Regions from separate parts of the Thalassospira sp. MIT1004 genome, predicted to be linked through region 2. Evidence: predicted binding sites of a transcription regulator. Region 2 holds the regulator's gene; the other holds the start of a gene.
What was found. The regulator LexA, encoded in region 2, represses DNA repair genes until DNA is damaged. The targets are predictions, from matches to a motif close to ATGTTCTANTTTGGTTC.
Positions count from the first base shown of each region.

Region 1 (3,880 bases), 180 kb from region 2:
ACTCGCAGCTGGATCAAAGGCGTAGAATAATCTCAATACAACAAAGCATTAAAAACTTATCAGGAGGCACAACATGAAGCCGGTTCGTATTCTTGTCGTCGGTCTTGGCAATATGGGATTATCGCATGCCAAAGCCTATCACGCGCTTGAAGGGTACGAAATCGTCGGACTGTGTGCCCGTTCCGAAATCCCGGCAGAAAACCTTCCGGATGGTTTTGCCGCCTACCCGCAATTTACCGATTTTCATACTGCCCTGGCGGCAACAAAACCTGATGCAGTTTCGATCAACACATATACCGAAACCCATGCTGATTTTGCCATCGCCGCATTTGAAGCCGGGGCGCATGTCTTTATTGAAAAGCCGTTGGCAGCTACTGCCGAGGATGCCGAACGTGTGGTCAATGCAGCCAAAAAGCACGGTCGCAAACTGGTGATCGGCTATATCCTGCGCCATCATCCGTCTTGGGAAAAGTTCGTTGAAGTTGCAAAGACACTCGGCAAGCCGCTCGTCATGCGCATGAACCTGAACCAACAAAGCAGCGGTGCTTTCTGGGAAACCCATAAACGGTTGCTCAACAGTGTTTCACCGATTGTCGATTGTGGTGTGCATTATCTTGACATGATGTGCCTGATGACCGGCGCAAAACCGGTATCGGTCAGCGCCATCGGCGTACGCCTGTCTGATGAAGTTGCACCTGAAATGTATAACTATGGTCAGTTGCAGGTGCGCTTTGATGACGGATCAGTTGGCTGGTACGAGGCCGGTTGGGGACCAATGATCAGCGAAACCGCCTTTTTCGTCAAAGATGTGATCGGACCGAAAGGCTGTGTTTCCATCACCGATGTTGAAGAAAAAGGTGCCGGTTCAGCCGATATCGACACCCACACAAAGACGAATGCCTTAAAGCTTCACCATGCTGCCACAGATGCTGCCGGAAAATTTACACAATCTGACGAAATCATCCGCACAGACGACGAGCCCGATCATGACGGCCTGTGTCTGCGTGAACAGCAATTTTTCCTAAAGTCTATAATGGAAAACCTTGACCTTACGCAGCATATGGAAGATGCATTGGGCTCCTTACGGATTGCCCTCGCTGCGGATCAGTCGGTGCGCACGGGGGAAACAATAATACTCTGACCCCCAGGAGGAGTACCCACATGCCTTCCGTTAAACCCGGTGTTGTTACCGGTTCTGCCTATCGTGACCTTGTCGCTGCCTGCAAGCAGGACGGTTACGCCCTTCCCGCCGTCAATATCACATCGTCCAGCACGATGAATGCCGCCCTTGAAGCCGCTGCAAATGCCGGTTCTGACATCATCATTCAGCTTTCGAATGGCGGTGCACAGTTCTTTGCCGGCAAGGGCATCAAGGACGCTGCGGCTGCCCGTGTGGTAGGCGCCGTTTCGGCGGCACGCCATGCCCAGCTGATGGCTGAATATTATGGTGTTGCTGTCGTCATGCATACCGACCACGCAAACCGGAAATTCGTTCCGTGGGTCGATGAAATGCTGAAATGGAGCGAAAAGGCCTATGCCGAGACCGGCAAGGCGCTTTATAGCTCCCATATGCTGGACCTGTCCGAGGAACCGCTCGAAGACAACCTGTCGACCTGCGAAGAGTTCCTCAAACGCATGTCGAAAATCGAAATGAGTCTGGAAATCGAACTGGGCGTGACCGGCGGCGAAGAAGACGGTATCGGCCATGACCTTGATACTAGTGTCGAGGAAATTGATCCGCGCCTTTATACCCGCCCAGAAGAAGTCGAAGAAGCATACCGCCGCCTTGCTCCGCTTGGCCATTTCTCGGTCGCGGCGGCATTCGGTAACGTTCACGGTGTTTATAAACCTGGCAACGTCAAACTTCGTCCGGAAATCCTTCTGGAATCCCAGAAATACGTTTCGGAAAAGCATAACCTTGGCGACCGGCCGCTGGACTTCGTATTCCATGGCGGTTCGGGTTCGGAAAAAGAAAAAATCGAAGAAGCCGTCAGCTACGGCGTCTTCAAGATGAATATCGATACCGATACCCAGTTCGCCTATTCGCGCCCGGTTGGCGAATATGTCGAAGCCAATGCACGTGCTTTCAAATATCAGGTCGATCCGGATACCGATCAGCCCTACAAAAAACAGTACGACCCGCGCGTATGGGTCCGCGAAGCCGAACTCTCGATGGCGGCCCGCCTCGAAGAAGCTTTCAAGGATCTTGGCGCAACCGGTCGGTCGGTTACCAAAGGGTGATCCTTTAGGATTGCAAAAGCATGTTCAACCCGCCGGTTTTTCCGGCGGGTTTTTTTCGTGGGCGATCTTGCGCCACTGCAAAAATAAACTACTCCTGACAGATACTGACAGGAACTGTCAGGGGCGCGCTTGCGTATCAGGATTGGCTCCTCTATACCTTTCCCGAACATTACAGGAACAAAAGGCCCGACATGCTGACGAAAATTTCGGTTCGCGGTGCGAAAGAACATAACCTGCAAAATATCGATGTTGAACTGCCTCGCGATGCTCTGGTGGTCATCACTGGTCTGTCAGGGTCGGGCAAAAGTTCGCTGGCGTTCGATACGATTTATGCCGAAGGACAGCGTCGTTATGTCGAAAGCCTGTCAGCGTATGCACGTCAATTCCTTGAATTGATGCAAAAACCCGATGTGGAATATATTGATGGCCTGTCTCCTGCCATTTCCATCGAACAGAAAACAACATCGCGCAACCCGCGCTCGACTGTGGGAACGGTTACCGAAATTTATGACTATATGCGTCTTCTCTGGGCGCGCGTTGGCATCCCGTATTCCCCGGCAACCGGCCTTCCGATTGTCAGCCAGACCGTATCGCAGATGGTTGACCGCGTTATGGAAATGCCCGAAGGCACGCGGCTTTATCTGCTGGCACCGTTCGTTCGGGGGCGTAAGGGTGAATACAAAAAGGAACTGCGTGACCTTCGCACACGCGGGTTCCAGCGCGTCAAGATTGATGGCGAAATGTATGACATCGACGAAGCACCTGAACTGAACAAAAAACTCAAGCACGATATCTCGGTCGTGGTTGACCGTCTGATCGTCAAGGAAGGGATTGCAACCCGCCTTGCCGACAGTTTTGAAACCGCCCTTGAACTGACAGACGGTATCGTCCTGACAGAAGATGCCAAAACCGGCGAAACAACCGTGTTCTCGGCAAAGTTCGCCTGCCCGGTTTCCGGTTTCACGATTGAGGAAATAGAACCCCGCCTGTTTTCGTTCAACAACCCGTTTGGCGCCTGCCCGGCTTGCGATGGTCTTGGCACCCAGATGGAATTCGACCCGGAACTGGTCGTCCCGGATGAAGGCAAAAGCCTTGACGAAGGCGCTGTTGCGCCTTGGGCCAGCACCACATCGAAATATTATCTTCAAACCCTACGGGCGGTCGCCAAGCATTTCGGCTTCAAGACCAATGTCGCATGGGAAAAGCTTCCGAAAACAGCACAGGACATCATTCTGTATGGTTCAGGTGATGAAGACGTCACGGTGACCTACGATGACGGTTCGCGCAGCTACAAGGTTGCCCGACCGTTCGAAGGTGTCATTCCCAACATGTCACGCCGCTGGCGCGAAACCGACAGCCAGTGGGCACGCGATGAACTTTCGAAATACCAGACGGTTTCAAGCTGCCCGACCTGCGAAGGCCATCGCCTGAAACCCGAGGCACTGGCCGTAAAGATCGACAAATGTACGATTTCGGAAATTACCGACCTTTCGATTGGCAAAGCCGCCGATTGGTTCCAGGCGCTTGAAGGCAAACTGAACGAAAAAGAAACCGAAATCGCGCGACGCATCCTGCGCGAAATCAATGATCGCCTGCGTTTCCTGCGGGATGTCGGACTGGATTATCTGTCGATGTCGCG
Region 1 covers NZ_MCAO01000022.1:343,138-347,017, forward strand. The annotation lists gene nagA (N-acetylglucosamine-6-phosphate deacetylase) at 1-30, shown strand, start outside; gene BC440_RS10265 (Gfo/Idh/MocA family oxidoreductase) at 74-1,141, shown strand; gene fbaA (class II fructose-bisphosphate aldolase) at 1,162-2,241, shown strand; gene uvrA (excinuclease ABC subunit UvrA) at 2,433-3,880, shown strand, end outside.
Region 1: a site for LexA is predicted at 2,406-2,422, ahead of uvrA (excinuclease ABC subunit UvrA). Genes of this name have one in related genera too.

Region 2 (3,880 bases):
CGATTGAGCCTTCCAGGTGGGGATGAGCTTTCCGTTGGGGATCATATCGTGGCAACGGCACGGCTGTTTCCGTTGCGCGCGGCGTCCGTGCCGGGCGACCCGGATTTTTCACGCGGATTATATCTGGACGGGATCGGGGCGACCGGGTTTGTTTTCGGCCATAAATATAGTGTGACCAAGAAGGCCGAAACAGGAATGATGCAGCCGGTTTCGGACCGGATCGAAAGTCTGCGCCTGACGATCATGACGGCAATCGATCAGAGCCTTACCGGCGCAGGGGCCGGGATTGCCAAGGCACTGATTGTCGGCGAACGCGGCGATGTCAGTGCGGAAATTGCCGATGATCTTCGCAAATCGGGATTGGCGCATCTTCTGGCGATTTCCGGGCTGCATATGGGGCTTTTAAGCGGGACGGTTTTCTTTTTCCTGCGGTTTGGCATGGCGGCCATTCCTGCCCTTGCGCTGCGGTTTCCGATCAAGAAATGGGCGGCTATCGGGGCGATGGGCGCAGCCGTGATCTATCTTGGCCTGTCAGGGGCCAGTGTGCCGACGCAGCGTGCCTTTGTGACGTTGACGATTGTCTGGATTGCGTTGCTGCTGGATCGGCGGGCGATATCGTTGCGGCTGGTGGCGTTTGCGGCGCTGGTTGTTCTGATCCTGCGGCCCGATGCGGTATTGGGGCCAAGCTTTCAGCTTTCCTTTGCGGCGGTAACGGTGCTGGTGGCGTTTTATGATGGTCCGGGCAGACGATGGTTTGACAAGTCGGTGGATCGGTCATGGCTATTCCGGCTTTGGCTGTTTTTTGCCGGGCTGGTGATGACCGGGTTGCTGGTTACGGCGGTGACCGCGCCGATCATCGGGTTTCATTTCGGGCGGATTTCGATGATCGGGATCGTGTCCAACCTGATTGCCATTCCGGTGATGGCGTTCTGGGTGATGCCGATGATTGTGGCGACGCTTGTTCTGATGCCGTTCGGAGCCGGGGGACTGGCATTGTGGTTGATGAAGCCGGGACTGACATTGTTGATTGAAACCGCAAGCCTTGCCGCCGATCAGGCCTGGGGGCTTTGGCATGTCGAGCAGTTTAGTGCCGTATTTGCCATCGGCATCATGATGGCGATGGCCTGGTGGCTGGTCTGGCGGGGGAACGCGATTGCCCGGTTTGCTGTCATTCCGCTATGCGTGGCGATTGCGGCGCAAATCCTGTATCGCCCGGCGGATATTCTGGTTTCGGGGGATCAGGAAAGCTGGGCAATTCGCGACAGGGTGCGCGACAAACTTGTCCTGCCCGAAGGCATTTCGGATTTTCAGCAGTCGGTCTGGATGGCGCGATTTGGTATCGCCGATCATGATGCCGGCAATGTCATCGAAAAATGCGACGCAACGGTTTGTTCCGTCAGGATCGCCGGACGGCAGGTGATCATTGCCAATGATCTTGCCAATCCGTTCTATGCATGCCGCCATGGCGATATGATCATCAGCCTGAAACGCGATATGCCGCGTGATATCTGTGCGCCGGATGTGACTGTCATCGATGATGACCTGTTGTGGTGGCAGGGGGGCGTCTCGGTTGCGTTGCGGCCCGATGCCGCCCCGGTGATCGAAACCGTGCGTGAAACGTCCGGCATCTGGCCGTGGATTATCATCGGGGGCAGGGTGGTCAAATAAAAAACGCCGCCGGGCAAGGCCGACGGCGTTTCTTTCGGTTTCTTTCGGTTTGTTCGGTTTATTCGGTATTCTATCAGTATTGGCGGAGCAAACCGATCAGACGTCCCTGAATGCGGACACGATCAGGCGACAGCGCGCGCGTTTCATAACGCGCATTGGCCGGTTCCAGCAGAACTTCGCCACGGCCACGTTTCAGGCGTTTCAGAGTGGCTTCGGCGTCGTCGACCAGTGCGACAACGATGGAGCCATCATTGGCCTGTTCGCAACGCTGGATCAGGACGGTGTCGCCATCGAGAATACCGGCATCGATCATCGAATCACCGGAAACTTCAAGCGCATAGTGATCGCCGGTTCCCAGAAGCGCTGCCGGGACCTGCACCATTGTGGTCTGATCGCGAAGGGCCTCGATCGGGGTACCCGCCGCAATCCGGCCAAACAGCGGCAGGGAAACGGATTCACCCGATTCCGAAAAGGCCGAAGGCACGGTTGCCGGCCGATGCGCAGCCTTTCGCGCGGAGGCGATAGAGGTAACATTGTTGGGCGTTTCCGCCGCGTCGTCATCATTATTATCCGGAAGACGCAGGACTTCGAGCGCGCGGGCCCGATGGGCGAGACGGCGAATAAAACCGCGTTCCTCAAGCCCGGTGATCAGTCGATGAATGCCGGATTTGGATTTCAGGCTCAGGGCTTCTTTCATCTCGTCAAAAGAGGGTGAGATACCATGATCGCGAAGGTAATTATCGATATAGACCAGCAATTCGTATTGCTTGCGCGTCAGCATGATTTTTCCCGAACCTGTAATAAGAACAAACCGAATACATGAATGTTCTACTTTGGTTCTGCTTGTTCGTCAAGCACCACAACCCGAAAAATCACCGTTTAAGGGCATTCTTTCGGTCAAGAAACGAAATTTGGGTATTTCCAGGGATCAGTCGGCGGTGAAAGTACCCGACTTTCCGCCTTCCTTGTGGGCAACGCGAATATCGGTAATCCGCATGGCTTTATCGACCGCCTTGCACATATCGAACACGGTGAGTGCGGTAACGGAAACGGCGGTCAGGGCTTCCATTTCCACCCCGGTTTTGCCGGTGGTTTTGCAGGTCGCGACAATATCTACCGCATCGGTGGCAGTTGCGAGTTCCAGCGTGACTTCGACCGAGGTCAGGGGCAGGGGGTGGCAAAGCGGGATCAGGTCAGCGGTTTTCTTGGCGCCCATAATCCCGGCAAGCTGGGCGATGCCAAGAACATCGCCCTTTTTATGGCCGCGTTCGGCAATCAGCCGGGCCGTTTCCGCCGACATCAGGACACGGCCCTTTGCGATGGCGACGCGCGCGGTATCGGTCTTGGCCGAAATATCGACCATGACGGCGTTACCAGCGGCGTCGATATGCGAAAGTTTGTCTGCCATGCCTGTGTCTTGTTCCGTTATCAGGCCGCGAGGCCAAGAATATTGCGGGTGGCGGCGGTGACGTCGTCCTGACGCATAAGACTTTCGCCGATCAGGAAGCATTGCGCGCCGACCTTTGCCATGCGGGCGAGGTCATCGTGCGTGAACAGGCCGCTTTCGGCGACCAGCATCCGGCTGTCATCAACCATGCCAGCGAGTTCTTCGGTCGTGGTCAGGGAGACTTCGAGCGTTTTCAGATTGCGGTTGTTAACGCCAAGCAGCTTTGATTTCAGTTTCAGGGCGCGTTCGAGTTCCGGGGCGTTGTGCACCTCGATCAGGACATCCATGCCAAGGCTGTTTGCGGCGTCTTCAAGCTCGGCGGCCTGGGCGTCTTCGAGGGCTGCCATGATCAGAAGGATGCAATCGGCACCAAGGGCCCGGGCTTCGGTCACCTGATAGGGATCAAGCATGAAATCCTTGCGCAGGACCGGCAGATCAACCGCGGCACGTGCCGCGATCAGATAGCTGTCATCGCCCTGGAAATAGGGGATGTCGGTCAGGACCGACAGGCAACTTGCCCCACCGGCCTTATAGGCCTGTGCCAGAACGGGCGGATTGAAATCCGGGCGGATCAGGCCCTTGGACGGGGATGCCTTTTTAATCTCGGCAATCAGGCCGTAACGACCATCCGCAACCGATGTTTCAAGCGCCCTGATGAAGCCGCGCGGTGCGGATTGTGATCTGGCTGCGGTTTCGAGGTCGGCAAGTGACTTTCGCGCCTTGCAGGCGGCGATGTGGTCGCGTTTGTCGTTACAGATACGTTCG
Region 2 covers NZ_MCAO01000022.1:158,156-162,035, forward strand. The annotation lists gene BC440_RS09310 (ComEC/Rec2 family competence protein) at 1-1,668, shown strand, start outside; gene lexA (transcriptional repressor LexA) at 1,742-2,449, opposite strand; gene moaC (cyclic pyranopterin monophosphate synthase MoaC) at 2,597-3,076, opposite strand; gene trpC (indole-3-glycerol phosphate synthase TrpC) at 3,097-3,880, opposite strand, start outside.